3 regions of the Bradyrhizobium sp. 215_C5_N1_1 genome follow, and region 2 is predicted to be linked to each of the others. Evidence: predicted binding sites of a transcription regulator. Region 2 holds the regulator's gene; each other region holds the start of a gene.
What was found. Region 2 encodes PhoB, which activates phosphate uptake and scavenging genes when phosphate is short. Its sites were predicted from a motif close to TGTCATNNANCTGTCAT; they were not measured.

Region 1 (7,736 bases), 3.2 Mb from region 2:
CACCGGTTGCCCCGATCAAAAGACTTTAGGAATTGCTCTCTGCCGCCACGACGGCAATCAGGATGAAGGTCATGCTCCGCCGGGTAGTGCTCCGTTTCGCAAGAGACCGGAAGGCCAACATCGCCGTTATCTTCGCCCTCACGATGGTGCCGATCGTCTTTCTCCTGGGCATGACGCTCGACTACACGCAGGCCGTCCGCAAGCGGGAGCAATTGAACGCAGCCGCCGACGCGGCCGCGATCGCAGCCGTGCGGCCGGCGATGCTGACCCAGACCGACAAGACGGTCGTCCAGGCGACCGCCGCAGCCGTCTTTGCAGCGAAGGCGAATCTTCCCGGTCTGACGGCGACGCCGACGCCGACCATCACCGTCACGGATTCCGGCCTCGCACGAAGCATCACGGTTTCGTACACCGCGCAGTCCGTCAATAATTTCCCCAGCGTTCTCGGCAAGCAGACCTGGGACGTCTCTGGCTCCTCAACGGCGAAGGCGTCGAGTGCGCCCAACATGAATTTCTACCTGCTGCTGGACGACTCGCCGTCGATGGCGCTTGCTGCGACGCAGGCCGACATCACCAACATGATCGCGGCCACGAAGAACCAGCCCAGCTACGCGAAGAATTGCTCGTTCGCCTGCCATGAGGCGCGTCCCAACAACGCAACTGCCAGCTCGACGAACAAGGACAATCTCACCGTCGCACGCGCAAACAACATCACGCTGCGCATCGATCTCGTGACCAACGCCGTTACGCAATTGCTGAAGGGACCCTGGACGTGCCCGCAAGCGGGTGTGACGGGCGGCGTCATGCAGTGCATGTCGGCGCTCAACAACACGACCTACAAGGCCGCCATCTACACCTTCGACTACGCCCTCAACACGATTCAGGTGCTGACCACGCCGGACACCGCCGCCACGAAGATCAACAACATTCAGCTCCTGACGGTCGACCACCAGAACTGCCCCATTGTCGATAGCAAGGGCAACTGCACCTACACCACCGACTACGGCACGGATATCTCGGGCGGGCTCACGGGCGTCAACACCGTGATGCCTGCGCCAGGCACCGGCACCAATCAGGCGGGCGATACGCCGCAGGAAGTGGTCTTCCTCGTCACCGACGGCGTCGAGGACAAGCTCATCCCGAAGACGGGGGGCTCCTGCGACCCCAATGCCACCTATGCGCTTCCGACAGCCAACTCGACGACCTTGCGGTGCCAGCAACCGCTCGACACGACGGTCTGCACGACGATCAAGAACCGCGGCATTCGCATCGCGGTCCTCTACACCGAGTATCTGCAGCTGAGCGACAGCTGGTACACGAGCCGCATCTCGCAGTTCAACAATCCATCCTCGTCAACCGGCACGATCGCGACACGGCTGCAATCGTGCGCATCGCCCGGTCTGTATGCGAGCGTGCAGACAGGTGGCGACATTTCCGCGGCGCTGACCAACCTGTTCATCAAGGTTGCATCCAGCACGGCCAGCCTCGTGCAGTAGGGAAGGCGCCATGACCCGACAGGTCACGACAACGAAAAGATGCCGCAACCGCTGGGCCGCCTTCGCCGGCGATAGCCGCGGAGCCACGGCCGTCGAATTCGCGCTCGTTGCCGCGCCGTTTCTCGCCCTCATCATCGCGCTCATCCAGACGTTTCTGGTTTTCTTTGCCCAGCAGATGCTTGAAACCGTGGTGCGCCAGTCGGCGCGTCTCGTCATGACGGGGCAGGTTCAGTCGGCCCAGATGAACCAGGCGGTTTTCAAGCAGAAGGTCTGCGATCAGATCGTGATCCTGTTCAATTGCAGCGGCCTGATGGTCGACATGCAGGTCGCAACGTCCTGGTCTTCCGCGAACACGGCGACGCCCACGCTGACCTTCGACGGCTCGGGCAATGTGACCAACAGCTGGCAATACAATCCGGGCGATTCCGGCGATATCGTCGTTCTCCGCGTCATGTATGTCTGGCCGGTCGTGCTCGGGCCGCTCGGCTTCAATCTCTCGAACCTTAGCAATGGCAACCGGCTGCTCATGTCGTCCGCCGCGTTCCAGAACGAGCCAGGAGCTACCTGATGATCTCCGCCCTGTCGTCTCGCGCTCGGCAGATGTTGACCGATGTACGCGCTGTTGCAGCGACGGAGTTCGCCATCGTGACGCCGTTCATGCTGGTGCTCTATGTCGGCGGCGTCGAGCTCGGGAACGGGCTCGCCATGAACGTCAAGGTCAGCGCGACTGCGCACAGCGTTGCCGACATGATCTCGCAGAACACGGCCGTCACGTCGACCCAGATGGACGGCATTCTCGCTGCGGCGAGCTCCATCATGGCTCCCTATCCCATCAAGAACGGCAGCACCTCGCTGATGACGATCACGGTCTCCGAGGTCTCGACCGACAGCAATGGCAACGCGACGGTGCAATGGAGCAAGTCGACCAGTACGTCGGGGGCGAGGGCCGCCGGTCAGCAGATGACCTTGTCGTCCTTTACCGCGCCGGGCGGCACCAGCAATGCCAACATCTCGCTCATCCTGAGCGAGGTGTCCTACGACTACGCGCCCAACCTCGGCTTCACGATCGCCGGCACGGTGAAGCTGTCCGACAGCTATTACCTGTTCCCCCGCTGCTCGACGAACACCCCCGCCACGTCGAGTTTTCCCTATTACGACGTGAAATATCCGGCGGCGAAGACCTGCACCTGCGTGCAGCACTTGCAGCAGAAGACCTGTTAGTTTCACGGAACGCGGTCCGAAAGAAGCCGGATGCCGCTGAGGCACGCTTCCGTCCCGATTTCCTCCCGGCCCCTGTGCGCAATTGCGCACCGGGCCGGATGACATTGGAGTAAACGCTTACGCCGCCACAGTGGCGCGGTCGAGCGCTGCGATCAGCTTTGCCGCGATGGGATGGTCGGACCGCGGATTCTGGCCGGTGATCAGCTCGCGGTCCTCGACGACGTAAGGCTCGAAATCGACGGCGCTTCGGCTGACCTCGGCACCCGCAGCTCCCAGCGCGTCCGGCATGGTGAAGTAGATCTTGCCATGCAGGAACTGCTCCTCGATCGGTATCTCTTCCGAGGCGGTGAACACCGTCATCTTGTATCCCGCATATTGCCAGCCCTTGCCCAGCTCCGCGACCTTGGCCTTGTCGCCGGCGATCAGGGCGGCGCGATAGGCCTTGGCGTCGGGCAGGGTGGCCAGAGTTGCGATCGGTCCGTGGCAGAGCAGCGCCGTGATCTTCTTCCGGTCGTGGAAATATCGCAGAATCTTGCCGAGCTCGGGATCCTGCATGAGGTCGACGACCGGACCCTGCCCGCCGGGGACAAAAACGGCGGCATATTGATCCAGTCCTCCGTCCACGATCGCGCGCAACGTGCGCACGTTGGTCATCGACGGGTCCTTGTCGAAGAAATCGCGTCCCCGCCGATAGGCTTTCTCGTCGCCGCCGAAATGGGCCGCATGATCGGAGGCCGGATCGATGTACGGTTGCTTGCCGTTCGGCGTCGCCAGCACCACCTCGTAGCCGGCATCGATCACGGCCATTGCCGGCACGACGGTTTCATTGAGGTATTGGCCGGTCGGTCCGGTGCCGCCGCCCTGGATTTCGATACGGGTGGCATTGGAGCCGACAACGAGCACTTTTCCTTTGGACATGGTGTCTCCTGCGATTTGCTTGATCGTCTTGCGGTTAGAACTTCATAACAATCCGGCCGACGCGAACGGCAACCTGACGCGACGACCGTTCTGGCGTTTCAAGCAACGACTGGAGCAGATCGGGCGGAGCACGCCGCTTCGCTCCGCAAGCTCGCCCCGAAGGCTCCTGCGGAGGGAATAATCTGTCGCTGCCGAAGAAGTAAGCGGCTTCGCTGATGGCGCGCAAGCCAGCCTCCCAACGTCATTCCGCGCGCAATTTAGGGGATGCGGCGTAGTCTGACCATGTGGCGCGATCGGCCTGGAGCTGATGCATCGTGCGATTTTGCAATGATGCCATCATGCTCCTGTTTTGCCCGACGAGTCAAGTCTACTTCGGTAAAACGTAAGTCATTGATCCGCCACGCGCCGGCTACTGTGCATGGGGTTGTTTTCGCAGTTTTGTTTGGAGCAGCCCGCGCGGGGTGCTTTACGCGCTCTCCGTCTCCCGGTGCACGTCGTGCACCACGAGGCCCATGCCTTCGTCCGGCATCTTGATCCAGTCGCGGCGCTTCAGCGTGCGCTTGGTGTCCTCGTAGCCGCTCGTCCAGTGCTCGCGCATCGAGGTGCCCGAAAATTCGTGGTCCTTGGCGTCGCCCTCATAGGCCTTCTGCTGGTAGATCAGGTGCAGGATCGCGATCTCCGGCATGCGGCGCAGGCTCGACTTGAGCTGGCGATCCTCGTCGGAGAGTTGCTCGTCCGGGACTTTCGCCAGCGCCTTGTAGAGCAGAACCTTGAGGTTGTGGGTGCGGCGGTAGACGTCGGTGTTGTGGCGCGTGCGCGAGGAATACATGATGTCCTTGTGGCGGGCCATCACGTCCTGGATCGAGCGCGGCAGCACGCCCCGCGCGCTGAACAGGTCGACCTGGAACACCAGCGAGTTGAGCGCGTCCTCCTGGTCCAGCAGATGCTGGAGCGGTGTGTTGGAGACGATGCCGCCGTCCCAGAAATGATCTGTGCCGATCCGCACCATCGGCAGCGCCGGGGGCAGGGCGCCGGAGGCCATGATGTGCTCCGGCTCGATCTCGTCATGGGAATTGTCGAAATAGATGAAGTTGCCCGAGAGCACGTTGACCGCGCCGACTGCGAAACGGACCTTCTTCTCGTTGATGAGGTCGAAGTCGACGAGCTCCAGCAGGCTCTCCTTCAGCGGCATCGTGTCGTAATAGCTGGTTGCGGTGCGCGCGCCGACCGGGCTGAACCAGGGATTGACCTGGTGCGGGGTGAAGAAGCCGGGCTGGCCCATCGCCGACGTCATCCACGCACTGGTGAGATTGCGCCACTGGCGGAAGATGTCGCCGTCGGGCGTGTAATGCCAGATCTTGCGGTTGGTGATGCGCTCCCAGAAGATGCGCAGCGCCTCCAGCCGCTTCTCCGGCTTGTTGCCGGCGATGATGGCAGAATTGATTGCACCGATTGAAACGCCGCAGACCCAGTCGGGCTCGATGCCGGCTTCGTGCAGCGCCTGGTAGACGCCGGCCTGGTAGGCGCCAAGCGCGCCGCCACCTTGCAGCACCAGCGCGACGCGGTCGCAGCGTTCGGGGCGCCAGCCCCGTGCGGGAGGCTGATGCGTCTGATGAGCCGGTTGCGACGTGCGGGCGTCCATGGGTGCCTCCTAGCGTGGACCAAACGATTGCGTCCGGCAGTGACGGCGTGATGACAATTTCAGCGCCGATGCATCGTCTGCATGCAGGCCGACCGCAGCGGGAATGGCGGGAGGTCGTGCGGCTGACGGAAAAGCTTCACATCGCAGTCAATGACGGCGGCTAGCAATTTGCATCTTGCCTTTAGCCGCCGGGCCGACATCACAGACATCACACAGGAGACCAGCGATGCGCAGGGAAGACGTGCTGAGACTTCCGTCCATGCCGGCGGCGGGGCCGAGCTATCCGGCCGGGCCCTATCGCTTCGTCAACCGCGAATTCCTCGTCATCACCTACGAGACCGATCCGGAGCTGATCCGCGCCGGCCTGCCTGAGCCGCTGGAGCCGATCGACCAGCCGATCGTGCATTACGAATGGATCAAGATGCCGGACTCCTCCGGCTTCGGCAGCTACACCGAATCCGGCCTCGTCATTCCGGCGCGCCTCAACGGCGAGGAGGTCAATTTCGTCTCGCAGATGTATCTGGATGATGATCCGCCGATCGCGGCGGGCCGCGAGATCTGGGGCTTTCCCAAGAAATACGCCCATCCGAAACTCGAGATCGTCAAGGACACGCTGACGGGTACGCTGGAATATGCCGGCCAGCTCGTCGCCATGGGCACGATGGGCTACAAGCACGAGAGCATGGCCGGCAACGGCGATCGCACCCGTGCGACGCTGTCGAAGACGCAGATCAATCTGAAGATGATCCCGGGCGTCGACGGCCGTCTCGAAGTCTGTCAGCTCGTCGCGATCAACCTCATCGACATCGTGCCGAAGGGCTCCTGGATGGGGCCCGGCCGGCTGCATCTGGTGCCGCATGTCAACGCGCCGGTCGCGGATTTCCCGGTTCGCCGCTGCCTGGGCGCGCACCACTACATCGCCGATCTCACGCTGCCGTTCGGCCGCGTCGTGCACGACTACGTCAAGGAGGCCGAGGCGATGGCCGCGACGGGGCTGGCCGCGGAGTAGGGCGGCACCATCATCAAACTGTAACAAAGCCGTAATTGAGTACCCGCGAGAGGTCCGGAGGATGCCGTCAGCCATCTTCCGGAAACGGGGCATTTGTTGACGGTTGGGGTTGGCCATGGCTGAGCCGGCGAAGCTTGTCAGCGCGATATCGGATTCCGTGCCCGCCATTCCCGGCCTGGTCTGGGCGTTCCGGCTGCACGGCGACGGCAGCGCCGAGGCGCTGCCGATCGACCAGCCGATCGAGTTCAGCCATGACGGCCGGCTCTGGCTGCATTTCAATCTGACCGATGCGCGCGCGCGGCCCTGGATCGCGGCGTCACAGCTGCCGCCGCTGGCGCGCGACCTCCTGCTGTCCAACGACACTTTCCAGCAGCTTCACGTCATCGACCATTGCGTCTACGGTGTCTTCTCCGATCTCGTGCGCGACATCGACAGTGCGACGGAAGAGACTGCGTTCCTGCGTTTCGCCATGACCGAGCATCTTCTCGTCAGCGGCCGGCATCAGGCGCTGTGCTCGGCCGATGCGACGCGCCGCGTGCTCGAAGGCGGCTACCGCGTCGACAACGTCGCCCATCTCCTGGAAAAGATCGTCGACGAGGTCGCCGACACGCTGGACCGGATGGCGGACAAGCTCGGCCAGGAGATCGACGACATCGAGGAACGGATTTTGGCCGACGACGCCAAGCCGGAGATGCGCCGCAATCTCGGCCGGCTGCGCCGGACCTGCGTCAGGTTGCATCGCCAGCTCACCGGCCTGCGCGTGCTGTTCCACCGCCTCGATCAGAAGAACACCGATCATCTCGCGCCGGCCTTGCGCATTCACGCCGGCAAGCTGGCGCAGCGGCTGGACGGGCTCGATCACGATATCGTCGAGCTCCGCGAACGCAGCCGCCTGCTCGAGGAGGAGCTGCGCTTCAAGAACGAGGAGGAGAGCAACCACCACCTCCACACGCTCTCCATCGTGACCTCGCTGCTGCTGCCGCCGACCCTGATCACCGGCATCTTCGGCATGAACACCAAGGGCCTGCCGCTCACCGACGTCGAGAGCGGATTTCTCTGGGCGGCGCTCCTGATGGCCTCGTCGGTGGGGGCGGCCTATCTGTTCATGCGGCGCACGGGCATCTTCAGGTAGCGTACGCAGCCGGTATCAGCCGTGATCGGGACGTCCCACAGATTTCCGCTGCGAAATGCGGCCGCGATCGTGCTGGCCTCAACGGTGGCGAGCACCGGCGCGTTCGCCGGCGCCAAGGACGAAAGCGCGGCCGAATGGCTGGCGCCAAAATGGTTCAACGAATGGCATGACGGACTCGCCAACAAAGGCCTGAATTTCGGCGCCACCTATATCGCCGACAACATCACTAACGTCTCCGGCGGCGTGAAGCGTGGCGCCATCCATTTCGGGCGCCTCGATCTCTCGGTCGATGCCGATCTCGACAAGCTCGTCGGCTGG
Region 2 (7,736 bases):
TCGACCGCTGGATGGAGCTGACCATCACGCCGGTGCCGGTGCCGACCTCCTTCGGCGGCGCCGACAAATGCATGCTGATGACCTTCCACGACCAGACGCCGCTGCGCCGGGTCGAGGAGATGCGCGCAGACTTCGTCGCCAATGCCAGCCACGAGCTGCGCACGCCGCTCGCCGCGCTGTCGGGCTTCATCGACACGCTCCAGGGCCAGGCCAAGGACGATCCCAAGGCACGCGAGCGGTTCCTCGGCATCATGCACAACCAGGCGACCCGGATGGCGCGCCTGATCGACGATCTGCTCTCGCTGTCGCGGGTCGAGCTGTCGGCCCATGTGCGGCCCGACACCCTGGTCGACCTGCTGCCGATCATCTTCCAGGTCGCCGACGGGCTCGAGCCGCTGGCGCGGGAGCGCCAGGTCGAGGTCGAAACCCATCTGCCTGAGACCCCGGTGATGATTGCGGGCGACCGCGAGGAATTGCTCCGCCTGTTCGAGAACCTGATCGAGAACGCGCTCAAATACGGGGCGTCGGGCGGACGTGTCATCGTGTCGCTGGCCGCGGCGGCAGCCACTGATGGAACTCAGGAAATCCGGGTCATGGTCCGCGATTTCGGCCCCGGCATCGCGCCCGAGCATCTGCCGCGGCTGACCGAGCGGTTCTACCGGGTCGACGTCGGTGACAGCCGCTCGCAGGGCGGGACGGGGCTCGGATTATCGCTGGTGAAACATATTCTTAACCGCCATCGCGGCCGGCTTTTGATCGAGAGCGTGCCCAAGCAGGGCGCCGTTTTCACGGCCTGTTTTCCCCAGGCGAAGACCGCGGCCTCGACCTGATATTCAAGCGATTTCAATCGCTTGGCCGTGTCATCCAGCTGTCACGAAACCTTCGTAAAAGCACAGCCGACCGCTCCTAAAGGGGCGGCACGGGGAGCGCGATCGGGCGCGGATGGCGCTTCGCTCCCCTGTATGGAGACCACCATGAATTTCATCAAAACTATCGTCGCTGCCGGCTTGGTCGCCGCATCGGCGACGGCGGCGTTTGCTGCCGACATCACGGGTGCCGGTGCGACGTTCCCGTTCCCGATCTATTCCAAGTGGGCTGACGCCTACAAGAAGGAGACCGGCAACGGTCTGAACTACCAGTCGATCGGCTCCGGCGGCGGCATCAAGCAGATCCAGGCCAAGACCGTGACCTTCGGCGCCAGCGACGCGCCGCTCAAGGCCGAGCAGCTCGAGAAGGACGGCCTCGTCCAGTGGCCGATGGTGATGGGCGCCATCGTTCCGGTCGTCAACATCGAGGGCGTGAAGCCCGGCGAGCTGGTGTTCGACGGCGAGACCCTGGCCAGCATCTATCTCGGCAAGATCACCAAGTGGGACGACGCCGCGATCAAGAAGCTCAATCCGAACGTGAAGCTGCCGTCGGACGCGATCACCGTGGTCCGCCGCTCGGATGGTTCGGGCACCACCTTCAACTTCACCAACTATCTCGCTAAGGCCAGCGCGGACTGGAAGAGCAAGGTCGGTGAGGGCACCGCGGTCGAGTGGCCGGTCGGCGTCGGCGCCAAGGGCAACGAAGGCGTGTCGGGCAACATCAGCCAGACCAAGAACTCGATCGGCTACGTCGAGTACGCCTATGCCAAGCAGAACAAGCTGACCTACACCGGCCTCGTCAACAAGGCCGGCAAGCCGGTGCAGCCGACGGTCGAAGCCTTCCAGGCGGCCGCTTCCAACGCCGACTGGGCCAAGGCTCCCGGCTACTACGTCATCCTGACCGACCAGCCCGGCGACAAGTCCTGGCCGATCACGGCGGCGACCTTCATCCTCATGCACAAGGATGCCACCGACAAGGCAGCCTCGCAGGAAGCCATCAAGTTCTTCCGCTGGGCCTTCAAGAGCGGCGGCAAGGCGGCTGAAGAGCTCGACTACATCCCGATGCCGGACCCGGTCGTCCAACTGATCGAGAAGACCTGGGCTGCCGAGATCAAGAGCTAAGCGCTCTGTGTCCCGGACTGGGCGCCGGGATCTCACAAGACCTCCGCTCCGGATCGGCCTCGCGCCGCATCCGGAGCGCAAGACCAACAACAAGACCGACAACAAGCGTATATCAAACGGGCACAGGGGATCGGCGTGGCAGAGATGGCCGTTCAGAGCGATGTAATCGACGACGCCGGACCGTATGACCGCGCCAAGGCCTTGGGCGCCTTCAAGCTCGGCGACCTCACCTTCTACTGGATCACGCGGCTGTCCGCGATCTCGGTGCTCCTCATCCTCGGTGGCATCATCATCTCGCTGATCGTCGGCGCGTTCCCGGCGATGAAGGAATACGGCTTCGCCTTCCTGTGGACGCAGCGCTGGGCGCCGTCGGCAGATCCGCCCGTGCTCGGCGCGCTCGGCCCGATCTACGGCACGCTCATCACCTCCTTCATCGCGATGGCGATCGCCATTCCGGTCGGTCTCGGCATTGCGATCTTTCTGACCGAGCTCTGCCCGCAATGGGCGCGCCGCCCGATCGGCATGGCGATCGAGCTGCTCGCCGGCATTCCCTCGATCATCTACGGCATGTGGGGCTTCTTCGTGCTCGGCCCGTTCCTGGCCAACACGTTCCAGCCCTTCATGATCAAGATCTTCGACGGCATCCCGGTGCTGGGCGCGATCTTCGCAGGCCCGCCGTCCTATCTCAGCCTGTTCAACGCGGCGCTGATCCTCGCCATCATGGTGCTGCCCTTCATCACCTCGATCTCGGTCGACGTGTTCAAGACGGTGCCGCCGGTGCTCAAGGAAGCCGCCTACGGCGTCGGCTGCACCACCTGGGAAGTCGTGCGCAGCGTGGTGATCCCCTATACCCGCGTCGGCGTCATCGGCGGTGTCATGCTGGCGCTCGGCCGCGCGCTCGGCGAGACCATGGCGGTGACCTTCATCATCGGCAACTCGTTCCGCATCTCGTCGTCGATCTTCGCCCCGGGCACCACGATCTCGGCGGCGATCGCATCGGAGTTCGCCGAAAGCGACGGCCTGCACCAGTCCGGCCTGATCCTGCTCGGCCTGCTGCTGTTCGTGCTGACATTCTTCGTGCTCGCGGCTGCACGGTTGATGCTGATGCGTCTTGAAAAGAAGGCGGGGAAGTAACATGAACCCGATCTACGCACGCCGCCGCCGCATGGACATCGTCATCCGTGTGCTCTGCCTGGCTGCCGCTGCCTTCGGCGTCACATGGCTCGCGCTGATCCTGATGACGCTGCTCTACAACGGCATTGCCGGCCTGAACCTGGAGCTCTTCGTTGCGGACACGCCGCCTCCGGGCTCGACCGAGGGCGGCCTGCGCAACGCCATCGTGGGTTCGATCATCATGACCGTGCTCGGCGTCGGCATCGGCGCGCCGCTCGGTCTGTTCGCCGGCACCTATCTCGCCGAGTACGGCCGCAACGACCGCCTGACCTCGGTGATCCGCTTCATCAACGACATCCTGCTCTCGGCGCCCTCGATCATCATCGGCCTGTTCATCTATGGTGCGGTGGTGGTGCCGATGCGCGGCTTCTCGGCGATTGCCGGCTGCCTCGCGCTTGCGGTGATCGTCATCCCGGTGGTGCTGCGCACGACCGAGGACATGCTGCTGCTGGTGCCGAACGCACTGCGTGAGGCGGCCTCGGCGCTCGGCCTGCCGCGCTCGCTGGTGATCAAGCGCATCGCCTATCGCGCGGCGCGCTCGGGCCTCATTACCGGCGTGATGCTGGCCACCGCCCGCGTCGCCGGCGAGACCGCGCCGCTGCTCTTCACCGCGCTGTCGAACCAGTTCTTCAGCCTGGGTCTGAACAAGACGATGGCGAACCTGCCGGTCACCATCAACAATTTCGTGCAGAGCCCCTACGCCTACTGGAAGCAGCTCGCCTGGAGCGGCGCGCTGCTCATCACCCTGACCGTTCTTGCCCTGAATATTGGCGCGCGCATTCTGAGCGCCGAGAGGACCGCAAAATGAGTGATCTTTCCGTATCGATGAGCGCGGCCGGTGGTTTGCCCCAGGCGCCGGTGCTGCCCGAAGCTCCGGCCAAGGTGACGGTGCGCAACCTCAATTTCTATTACGGCGAGCACCACGCGCTGAAGAACATCAATCTGGCGCTCGGCACCAACCGCGTCACGGCGTTCATCGGCCCGTCTGGCTGCGGCAAGTCGACCCTGCTGCGCATCTTCAATCGGATGTACGACCTCTATCCGGGCCAGCGCGTCACCGGTCAGCTCATGCTCGACCAGACCAACGTCCTCGACCCCAAGCTGGACCTCAATTTGCTGCGCGCCCGCGTCGGCATGGTGTTCCAGAAGCCGACGCCGTTCCCGATGACGATCTACGAAAACATCGCCTTCGGCATCCGTCTCTATGAGAAGATCTCGAAGTCCGAGATGGACGACCGCGTCGAGAAGGCGCTGCGCGGCGGCGCGCTGTGGAACGAGGTCAAGGACAAGCTCAACGCCTCCGGCCTGTCGCTCTCCGGCGGCCAGCAGCAGCGCCTCTGCATCGCCCGCACGGTCGCGGTGCGGCCCGAGGTGATCTTGTTCGACGAGCCCTGCTCGGCGCTCGACCCGATCTCGACCGCCAAGGTCGAGGAGCTGATCCAGGAGCTGTCCGAGAACTACACGATCGCGATCGTCACCCACAACATGCAGCAGGCGGCGCGCGTCTCCGACAAGACCGCCTTCATGTATCTCGGCGAGCTGATCGAGTTCGACGACACCAGCAAGATCTTCACGTCGCCGACCGACCGGCGCACGCAGGATTACATCACCGGCCGGTTCGGCTGAGGAGACGGAACATGGGTTCTGAACATACCGCAAAGGCCTTCGACACCGACCTCCAGGAACTCACGCGCCTGGTCGCCGAGATGGGCGGCATCGCCGAGCGCATGATCGTCGATTCCGTCGACGCGCTGATCCGCCGCGACGTCGCGCTCGGCCAGCGCGTCGTGACCATCGACGCCGAGCTCGACGCGCTCCAGAAGAAGATCGAGGAGCGCGCCGTTCTCACCATCGCGCGCCGCCAGCCGATGGCGGTGGATCTGCGCGAGATCGTCGGCGCCATGCGCGTCGCGACCGATCTCGAGCGGATCGGCGACCTCGCCAAGAACATGGGCAAGCGCGTCGCGGCGCTGGAGACGGATTTCCATCCGCTCAAGCTGTTCCGCGGTCTGGAGCACATGACCGACCTCGTGCAGCAACAGGTCAAGTCGGTGCTGGACGCCTATGCCGCGCACGATCTGCCGGCGGCAATGGCGGTGTGGAAGGGCGACGAGGAAGTCGACGCCATCTGCACCTCGCTGTTCCGCGAGCTCCTCACCTACATGATGGAGGATCCGCGCAACATCTCGTTCTGCATCCATCTGATGTTCTGCGCCAAGAACATCGAGCGCATCGGTGACCACGCCACCAACATCGCCGAGACCGTGTTCTACATGATCGAGGGCCAGGCGATCACCGACAAGCGGCCGAAGGGCGACATGACGACCTTCGCCACGACGGTCCCGAACACTTAAGGAGCGACGAACACCATGGGCGCACGCATTATGGTGGTTGAGGACGAGGAAGCTCTCACCGAGCTTCTCCGCTACAACCTCGAAGGCGACGGCTATGACGTCGAGACGGTGATGCGCGGCGACGATGCCGACACCCGCCTCAAGGAGCACATCCCCGATTTGATCGTGCTCGACTGGATGCTGCCGGGCCTCTCCGGCATCGAGCTGTGCCGGCGGCTGCGCTCCCGGCCCGAGACCAAGCAGCTCCCGATCATCATGCTCACCGCGCGCGGCGAGGAGAGCGAGCGGGTGCGGGGCCTTGCGACCGGCGCCGACGACTACATCGTCAAGCCGTTCTCGGTCCCGGAGCTGCTGGCACGCGTGAAGGGCCTGCTCAGGCGCGCCAGCCCCGAGCGGCTCGCCACCGTGCTCGCCTATGGCGACATCGAGCTCGACCGCGACAAGCGTCGCGTGGCGCGCTCGGGCCGGCCGATCGATCTCGGCCCGACCGAATATCGCCTGCTGGAGTTCTTCCTGGAGCATCCCGGCCGCGTGTTCTCGCGCGAGCAGCTGCTCGACAGCGTCTGGGGCCGTGACATCTACATCGACGAGCGCACCGTCGACGTCCATATCGGGCGCCTGCGCAAGCTGCTCAATCTCGGCCGCGAGCAGGACCCGATCCGCACCGTCCGCGGCGCGGGCTACGCACTGGACGATCGCTTTGCGAAGGCGGAGCAAGCGTAAGGGGTTGCTGTGGCAGACGTGATTTAGCGGGCTGCCACCGCATCCTCGATGTCGTCCCTGCGAACGCAGGGACCCATAACCACAGGGAGTGGTTTGGCGAAGACTCGGAGTGATCATCCCGCGCAATAACTACGCGCCGGGATTATGGGTCCCTGCGTTCGCAGGGACGACACCGAGTGAGTTGAGCCGTCATCGCGTGACGGCGCCGTCTTCGTAGTCAGCTAATCCGATACCTCAGCGCGGACCCGGCTTCGCCGGCGCGCGCCGGCGATCGGCCGCGGGCTGATACGCCACGCGCGAGTGCTGGGCGCAGTAGGGCAGGCCGGAGAGCGCCTTGCCGCCGCAGAAGAAGAAATCCGGGCTCGAGGGATCGCCGACCGGCCAGTGGCAGGTGGCCTCGTTCAGCTCCAGCAGCGACAGCCGCTGGCTCATCGGCACGACGTTGTCGTAGGTGACCGGTTCGGCCTCGACCTCGACTTCGAAGGCTTGCGCCAGCGCGGTGTTGCCGCGCGCGATCGGGCGGGTCACCCGCATCATGTGCTGGGCGGGGCGTGCCTTGCGCGGCCGCGGCGCTGCCGATGAAGGGCTCTTGGCGCGGCCCGACAGGCCGAGCCGGTGCACTTTGCCGATTACGGCATTGCGGGTCACATTGCCGAGTTCAGCGGCGATCTGGCTGGCCGAAAGCCCGGCCTCCCAGAGCTTTTTCAGCTGCTCGACGCGATCATCCGACCAGGTCAAAACGGTCATTGCACCCTTTCCTTCGCCGGCGCCTGCCATCCTGGCGGCCGCACGGCGAATGCCTAAGCTTCGAAAAACCCGTGCCGCCAGAATCCCTTAAGGCTCGCCGGGCGCACCAGATGCGCCCGAACGCTTACGCCGGTACATGAGGACTTAGAGGATCAGAACTGCTGCACGAGATGTCGTATCTGACAAGCCAAACGCTACAATATGGCGTGACTCACGCGCAAGAGTCCGCCGACTCGCTTCCACATGTTCCGTGGCGGAAATACGCAAAATCGCCACCGCAAGACTACGGATTCTGCGTTTCGCGAGGCTTTCCGGGCGGCATTGACACCGGTTTCACCAGGCATAAGATAGTCTCGCGTGCCGCCCTTAAAAGGCGGCACGTTTCGTTTTCCGGGCCGGTCAATGGTGCGTTGCGCAATGCACGCTCACGCCGTCCGCAACATTCAAGTGATCGTCATGACTAACAGCGCAGCGCCGCATTTGCTCCCCGTTTTCGCCAGGTCCGACCTCGGTTTCGAGCGCGGTGAAGGCTGCTGGCTGATTGCGACCAATGGCGATCGCTATCTCGATTTCACCTCGGGCGTGGCGGTGAATGCGCTCGGCCATGCTCACCCTGCGTTGGTCAAAGCGTTGCAAGAGCAGGCCACCAAACTCTGGCACATGTCGAACCTGTTCCAGAGCCCGGACGGCGAGAAGCTCGCCGCGCGTCTGTGCAACGAAAGCTTCGCGGACTTCGTGTTCTTCTGCAATT
Region 3 (7,736 bases), 3.4 Mb from region 2:
CTCAAGGTTTATCGTCTGCACTACACGCTGCTGCTCTACGAGTGGTGGGGCAAAGAGCTGGTCGGCGTTGTCGGGTTCATGCTGCTCGGCCTGGCCATGTCAGGCCTCATCTTGTGGTGGCCGAGGCCGGGTCGATTCTGGCGATCGGTGTCGGTCCGGAAGGACGTTTCGCTGCTTCGATTTGTTTTCGACCTCCACGGCACGGCCGGCTTTTGGGCGCTGCTCGCGCTCACGGTGATCTCGATGACCGGCGTCGGGATCATTTTTCCCGACGTCGTGCGTCCCATCGTTGGCCTTGTGTCGCAACCGACAGCCGATCCGTCGCCGCGGATCGAAGCGCCGCCCCCCACGGGGACACCGCCGCTATCACCCGATGCGATCATGCGGAGCGCGCAAGCGGCCAAGCCGGGCATGGCGGTTGCCATGCTGAGCCCGCCCACCGAAACGCGCAACACGTGGCGGGTGCAGTTCCGGGCCGCGGGTGTTGATCCCGCGGTACGTGCCCGGGGGGCGATCTGGCTCGATCCATGGAGTGGCGCAGTGGTGCACGATCGCACTTCGGCCGCGATGTCGATGGGGGATCGCTATCTGGCCGAACAGCTCTGGATCCATAACGGCGCGACGTTCGGGCTGATCGGGCGCCTGTTCGTGTTCGCAACCGGCTTCGCACCTCTCGCCCTGTTCATCAGCGGCGCGATCATGTGGCTCAAGAAGCGTCCGGGAAGGATCAGGACCGGCCGGCGAGTCTAAAGCGCGATGAGCTTGGAATGAATCCTTATCGCGCTTTAGGTTGTTGTTTGAGCATGATCTTTTCGGAAAACCGCTGCGCACTTTTCCGGATCATGCTCTAGCGCCGCACGATCGAGCCGGAGCGGCCGATCAGGCGGGCGAGGGCGCGGAAGCGGCTGCCGACGCGGTCGGCGACGAGGTCGACGAGCCGGTGCTCGAACACCAGCATCAGATTGCGGCCCTGGCTGCGGAAATGCGTAGCCGGCAGCACACCCGGGCGTGCTGCCGAGATCAGATGGGCGACGCGGAACGCCGCGCCCAGCAGACGGGCACGTTCGAGCTGGGCCGGTGTCAGCAGTTCCTGCATGGTCACCGGCGGCTGGTTCTCCTCGCTCAGGCCGGCATAGCGGTAGAACACGGACAGGCCGACGAAGGCGCGCTCGGTGTGGGTGATTGCGCCGAAATTGCCGTTGACGACCAGGCTCAGCGTCTGCTCGCCGCGATGGTCGGGATGCACGCGCCAGCCGATGTCGGAGAGCAGGCACGCGGTGTGGCGCAAGCGGCGGTCCTCTTCGGTCTCGCGCAGCTTCACCACGCGCGCGAGGCGGTCGGTCCAGGCGATCAGCTCGCGGGCGTGCTTTGCCGAACGCGACAGCAGCTGATTGAGCTCTTCCGCGGCGCAGATCAGCCCGTCCTTGTTGCGCTCGGATTCCGACAGCTTCTCGTGCAAGAGGCCCTCGCGCACGCCGAAGGTCGAGAACACGATGGACTTGGGTTTCGCCACGCGGATGATGTGCTCGAGCACCAGCGCCGCATAGGTGAGGAGCGGGCGCCTGGCATCCGCGACGATCTCGATGTCGGCCAGCATGTCGGCGGCCGCAAGCCGGCGGAGCCGACGCGAAAAGTCCAGCGCTTCAGCTGCGGAAATGGAGTAGCCGTGCATTACCTGGAGCGGATAGCCGCTCTGGATGATGTGGATGCGCGCCAGCGCGCGCCAGGTGCCGCCGACGGCGTAGAAGGTGCGGCCGCGGCCGGCGGTGAGTTGCGGCACCTCGTCGAGCTCCTCGCGCACGATGCGGTCGGCGCGCTTGAGCGATTTGTGCGCGAGGTCCTGGAGCGCGAGGCCACCGAGCGGCAACGTCACGCCGCTGCGCACGCTGTTCTTGCGCACGTCGATCAGCTCGAGCGAGCCGCCGCCGAGATCGCCGACAATGCCGTCGGGATGATGGATGCCGGAGATCACGCCGAGCGCCGACAGCCGCGCCTCGCGCGGGCCCGACAGGATCTCGATCTTCACGGCGCAGATGCGCTCGGCTTTCGCGATGAAGTCGGGGCCGTTGGAGGCGTCACGGCAGGCTGCGGTCGCAATCGCAAACACGCGACCGACCTGCATGACGCGGCACAGGGCCCGGAACCGCTTCAGCGAGGTCAGCGCCTTGTCGACGGCATCGGGCGCAAGCAGGCCCGTGCTCTGCACCTCGCGCCCGAGGCCGCACAGCGTCTTCTCGTTGAAGATCGGAATGAGGCTCCGCGTCAGTCCCTCGTAGACGACGAGACGGACCGAGTTGGAACCGATATCGATGACCGCGACGCTCGAGCCGCGCTTACGCGGCCGCTTCACGTCCTCGATCCCGGATCAAGACTGATGACGTTCATTACGGCGCGTGAGACGGCGCGGCGAGGATTCCTTGAGCGACTTTCCACGGCCAGATAGACTCGGATTTGTCATGAAGTAGTTGTGGACATTGAAAGGCTCCTCGCCCTTCGCGGTCTTCATACGCGTCGAGGACCCGTCCGGCAACAATTGCCAGCTCTGCTCATTGTCCTTCAGATTCGCGACCATGATCTGTTCGAGAACCTGCTGATGCACCGTGGGATTTTGCAGCGGACACAGCACCTCGACGCGGCGGTCGAGGTTGCGCGGCATCATGTCGGCCGAGGAGATATACACAGCCGCTTTCGCGCTCGGCAGGCCCTGGCCCATGCCGAAACAGTAGATTCGGCCGTGTTCCAGGAAGCGCCCGATGATCGACTTGACGCGGATGTTCTCCGACAGGCCTGGAATGCCGGGCCTGAGGCAGCAGATTCCGCGCACGACGAGCTCGACCTGGACGCCGGCTTGCGAGGCCTCGTAGAGCGCGTCGATGATGTCGGGGTCGACCAGCGCATTCATCTTCATCCAGACCGCGCCGGGTCGGCCATGCCGCGCATGCGCGGTCTCGCCTTGGATGTGCTCGATGATGCGCTTGCGCAACGTCAGCGGCGACACCGCCATCTTTTCCAGATCGCTCGGCGCGGCATAACCGGTGATGAAGTTGAACACGCGCGCCGCGTCGCGGCCGATGGTCGGATCCGAGGTGAAGTAGGAGAGGTCGGTGTAGATACGTGCGGTGACGGGGTGATAGTTGCCGGTGCCGGTGTGGACGTAAGTGGTGAGGCCGCCGCCCTCGCGGCGCACCACCATCGAGAGCTTCGCGTGCGTCTTCAGTTCGAGGAAGCCGTAGACGACCTGCACGCCGGCGCGTTCGAGGTCGCGGGCCCAGCGGATGTTGGCCTCCTCGTCGAAGCGCGCCTTCAATTCGATCAGCGCGGTGACGGACTTGCCGGCTTCGGCGGCTTCCGCCAGCGTGCGCACAATCGGGGAGTTGTTGGAGGTGCGGTAGAGCGTCTGCTTGATCGCGACGACATCGGGATCGCGGGCGGCCTGCTGCAGGAACTGCACCACCACGTCGAAGGATTCGTAGGGATGATGGACGACGAGGTCCTTCTGCCGGATCGCGGCAAAGATGTCGCCGCCATGCTCGCGCACGCGCTCGGGATGGCGCGGTACGTAAGGGGTGAATTCGAGATCGGGCCGGTCGAGGCGGGTGAGCTGCGAGAGCTCGTTCATGGCGAGCACGCCGTCGACCAGGAAGACCTCGTCGTCGGCGGCCGACAGCGCATGCTGCACGAAGCTGCGCAGCTCCTCCGGCATCTTGCCGTCGATCTCGAGCCGGATCACGGACCCGCGGCGGCGGCGCTTCAGAGCGGTCTCGAACAGGCGGACGAGGTCTTCGGCCTCTTCCTCGATTTCGAGCTCGGAGTCGCGGATGATGCGGAAGGCGCCCTGGCCGTGGAGATTGTAGCCGGGGAACAGGCGGTTGATGAACAGCCCGGTCGCCTGCTCGAGCGAGATCAGCCGCACGACCTTGCCCTCGGCCGGCAACCGGATGAAGCGGTCGATCTTGCCGGGCATACGAATCAGCGCGTTCATCTGCTTGCCGTCGGCGGCGCGCGTGAGCTGGAGCGCGATGGTGAAGCCGAGGCTCGGAATGAACGGGAAGGGGTGAGCCGGGTCGATCGCGAGCGGGGTCAACAGCGGAAACACGTTGTTGAGGAAGTAGTCCTCGACCCAGGTTCGTTCCGCCTTGGTGACGTCCTTGCCGTCGACCAGCACGATGCCGACGTCGGCCAGCGTGCCGCGCAGGTCGCGCCAGATCGCCTGCTGGTCAGAGGCAAGCTGCGAGACGGTGCGGTTGATCAGCGCGAGCTGTTCGGACGGCGTCAGGCCGTCGGGGCTGCGCTCGGCGATGCCCTCGCGGATCTGGGCCTTGATGCCGGCGACGCGGACCATGAAGAATTCGTCGAGGTTATTCGCTGAAATCGACAAGAAACGCACCCGCTCCAGCATGGGGTGGCTGGGATTGACCGCTTCCTCGAGGACGCGGCGGTTGAAGTGCAGCCAGGAGAGCTCGCGATTGATGAAGCGCTCGGGACTTGAGGCAATCGCCGGCAGGCCCTCGGTCTCCGGGGCTTTTTCTTTAATTTCAACAGCTTGCGCAGAGTCCATCAGAAGTCGATCCATCCAGTTCGCCTCAATTTGCGACTTATGCGCAAAACCGGCGGGAGCATGTGTTAGTCCGATGACGTTTCGATGACATTGATGTTCCGCCGCTGCGCCGCGTCAAGCGGCCTTGGAGCCAAGGCGGAAGGGTCAGGCGTCCCGAAGCAGCTCGGCGGCCAGCGCCCGCGTGACGGGGCGACCGAGGCGCAGGGCCTCGCTGTCGAGCAGCTGCACGGCCTCCCGCGCGGCCGCCGAGGACCGCTCCAGGCGGGTGGCGAGGTAGCTGACCACGCTCTCATCCACGGTGAGCTGGCGGTCGGCGCAGAACTTGACGATCAGGCCGCGGAAGAGCTGGTCGTCGGGCGGCAGCAGCGAGATCACAGGCACCGCGCGCAGCCGCGAGCGCAGGTCGCGCAGCTCGATCTCGATCGACGCCGGTACCTCGCGGCCGGTGAAGAGCAGGTAGGCCCCATCCTCGCGCGCGAGGTTCATCAGATGAAACAGGGCCCGCTCGTCGAACTGTTTTGCCCTGAGATCCTCGACCACCAGCGCGCCGGTGGCGAGCGCGCCCGGGACGTTTTCGGCGGTCAACCCATTGGCTGTGGTCGAGCGGGCGCCGGAAGCCTCGGCCCAGATCGCGGCGAGATGGCTCTTGCCGCTTCCTTCCGGGCCGGCCAGCCACATGATCCGGTTCGGCCATTCAGGCCAGGCATCGATGAGGGCAAGACCGGCTTCGTTGGCGGGGCCTTCGAGAAAATTGTCCCGGCTGAGGCTTTCCGCGTGCGGAAGCGAGAATGCCAATTGTCGGGGATGAACGCGGCCTGCCACGCTTGCTGTGCTCCGTGCCGGCGCGCCGGCTTCGTTTGAAGAGATTCGACGTCATCGAGCGGGAGTTGGCCTTTTGCGGGGCCGCATCCCGGCTCATTTGGCCTCGATCGTGCTACTTGGCCTCGATCGTGCTCATGTGCCGCAGCCACTCGACGAGATAGAGCGACACGGAAGAGAGCGTGAAGACCGTGACGAGGCCCATCAGGATCATATCATAGGGCGCCGGTTTGAAGCCGAAAGCGAGGGAGGCCAGCACCAGCGCCGCGTAGGCCACCTGGGCGGCGGTGTTGAGCTTCGACACCTTCGACGGCTTCATCTCGACCGGCTTGTCGAACAGCCAGGACACGATCACGGCGGCGACGATCATGATGTCGCGCGACACCACCAGGATCACGATCCAGCGCGGGATGTCGCCCCAGATCCCCAGTGCCAGATAGATCGAGACCAGCAGCGCCTTGTCCGCGAGCGGATCGAGCAGGGCGCCGAGCTCGCTCGTCATGTTGAAGCGCTTGGCGAGGAAGCCGTCGACCGCGTCGCTCACGCCGGCAATGAGGAAGACGGCGAACGCAACCTCCATTTGGCTCGACACGATGGCCCAGACGATGATTGGGACCAGCATGATGCGGCCCAGGGTAATGATATTCGGAATACTCACGCGGCGCTTCCTGGCACCCGGCCTGATCTCGAATCCGGCCCGTTTGAAGGCTGAACCGGTTGATATCTACATAGTATAGGGCGGGGCGCCACGCTTGCCATTGCGCGTCCCCGGAATTCGACGTAACCAGCCGCAAACCCACTGGAAATCGGGCATGACCGACCGCAAAAACGGCCTCACTTACGCCGATTCAGGCGTCGATATCGACGCGGGCAACCGCCTGGTCGATCTGATCAAGCCGATGGTGCGCGCCACCGCGCGGCCCGGCGCCGACGCCGAGATAGGCGGATTCGGCGGCCTGTTCGACCTCAAGGCGGCCGGTTTCAAGGACCCCGTCCTGGTTGCCGCCACCGACGGGGTCGGCACCAAGGTCAAGATCGCGATCGAGACCGGCCTGCATGGCGGGATCGGCATCGACCTCGTCGCCATGAGCGTCAACGACCTCGTGGTGCAGGGCGCCGAGCCGTTGTTCTTCCTCGACTATTTCGCCTGCGGCAAGCTCGACCCGGAGGCGACCGCCTCGATCGTCGCCGGTGTCGCCGAAGGCTGCCGCGAATCCGGCTGCGCCCTGATCGGGGGCGAGACCGCCGAGATGCCCGGCCTCTACAAGGACGGCGACTACGACCTCGGCGGCTTTGCCGTCGGCGCCGCCGAGCGCGGTACCTTGTTGCCGCGGAAGGACATCGCCGCGGGCGATGCAGTGATCGGCCTTGCCTCGTCTGGCGTGCACTCCAACGGCTTCTCGCTGGTGCGCAAGATCGTCGAGCAGTCCGGCCTCAGCTTCGAGGCGCCGGCCCCGTTCGCGCCGGTCATGACGCTCGGCGGCGCGCTGCTGACGCCGACGCGGCTCTACGTCAAATCCTGCCTGCGTGCGATCCGCGAGACCGGCGCGGTGAAGGGGCTTGCCCACATCACCGGCGGCGGTTTCACCGACAACATTCCGCGCGTGCTGCCGAAAGATCTCGGCGTCGGTATCGATCTGGCGCGCCTGCCGGTGCTGCCGGTGTTCAAATGGCTGGCTGCCCAAGCCGGCATCGCCGAGCTCGAGATGCTGCGCACCTTCAACTGCGGCATCGGCATGATCGCGATCGTCGAGCCCGACAAGGTCGATCAGGTCGTGCAGGTCTTCAGCGATGCCGGTGAGACGGTCGCGCAGCTCGGTACCGTGATTCCGGCCGAGGGCGAGCATCGCGTCGTCTATAACGGCCACCTCGACCTGGCACCGTGATGACTGGCGCTGTGATGAAGCGGCGCGTCGCCATCCTGATCTCCGGCCGCGGCTCCAACATGTCCGCGCTGATCAGGGCCGCTGCTGCGGCGGAGTTTCCAGCGGAAATCTCGCTCGTCATCTCCAACAAGGCCGACGCTCTCGGGCTCGAACGCGCAAAGGCGAGCGGCGTCAACACGCTGGTGATCGAAAGCAAGCCGTTCGGCAAGGACCGCGCCGGCTTTGAAAAGCTGCTGCAGGCCGCGCTCGACCAGCACGGCATCGAGCTGATCTGTCTCGGCGGCTTCATGCGCCTGTTCACGGCCGAGTTCACCAAGGCCTGGTATGGGCGGATGCTCAACATCCATCCGTCGCTGCTGCCGTCATTCCCTGGTTTGGACCCGCACGGTCAGGCTTTGCGCGCCGGCGTCAAACTGTCTGGCGCGACAGTGCACTTCGTGATCCCCGAGACCGATGCTGGCCCGATCGTGATG

Region 1: the regulator PhoB is predicted to act here: its motif matches at 5,317-5,333, upstream of AB7G19_RS25840 (acetoacetate decarboxylase).
Region 3: the regulator PhoB is predicted to act here: its motif matches at 4,632-4,648, upstream of AB7G19_RS24860 (RNA degradosome polyphosphate kinase).

The regions. Positions count from the first base shown of each region.
Region 1 is NZ_CP197228.1:5,312,480-5,320,215, reverse strand. It holds gene AB7G19_RS25865 (TadE/TadG family type IV pilus assembly protein) at 72-1,496, shown strand; gene AB7G19_RS25860 (TadE/TadG family type IV pilus assembly protein) at 1,507-2,064, shown strand; gene AB7G19_RS25855 (TadE/TadG family type IV pilus assembly protein) at 2,064-2,717, shown strand; gene AB7G19_RS25850 (type 1 glutamine amidotransferase domain-containing protein) at 2,835-3,635, opposite strand; gene AB7G19_RS25845 (patatin-like phospholipase family protein) at 4,102-5,277, opposite strand; gene AB7G19_RS25840 (acetoacetate decarboxylase) at 5,504-6,286, shown strand; gene AB7G19_RS25835 (transporter) at 6,402-7,418, shown strand; gene AB7G19_RS25830 (carbohydrate porin) at 7,440-7,736, shown strand, end outside.
Region 2 is NZ_CP197228.1:8,542,463-8,550,198, reverse strand. It holds gene AB7G19_RS41275 (ATP-binding protein) at 1-830, shown strand, start outside; gene pstS (phosphate ABC transporter substrate-binding protein PstS) at 975-1,988, shown strand; gene pstC (phosphate ABC transporter permease subunit PstC) at 2,133-3,122, shown strand; gene pstA (phosphate ABC transporter permease PstA) at 3,124-3,969, shown strand; gene pstB (phosphate ABC transporter ATP-binding protein PstB) at 3,966-4,787, shown strand; gene phoU (phosphate signaling complex protein PhoU) at 4,799-5,515, shown strand; gene phoB (phosphate regulon transcriptional regulator PhoB) at 5,531-6,238, shown strand; gene AB7G19_RS41240 (GcrA family cell cycle regulator) at 6,473-6,985, opposite strand; gene AB7G19_RS41235 (aspartate aminotransferase family protein) at 7,442-7,736, shown strand, end outside.
Region 3 is NZ_CP197228.1:5,114,494-5,122,229, reverse strand. It holds gene AB7G19_RS24870 (PepSY-associated TM helix domain-containing protein) at 1-750, shown strand, start outside; gene ppx (exopolyphosphatase) at 848-2,350, opposite strand; gene AB7G19_RS24860 (RNA degradosome polyphosphate kinase) at 2,366-4,558, opposite strand; gene AB7G19_RS24855 (chromosomal replication initiator DnaA) at 4,703-5,380, opposite strand; gene AB7G19_RS24850 (CDP-alcohol phosphatidyltransferase family protein) at 5,493-6,035, opposite strand; gene purM (phosphoribosylformylglycinamidine cyclo-ligase) at 6,190-7,263, shown strand; gene purN (phosphoribosylglycinamide formyltransferase) at 7,278-7,736, shown strand, end outside.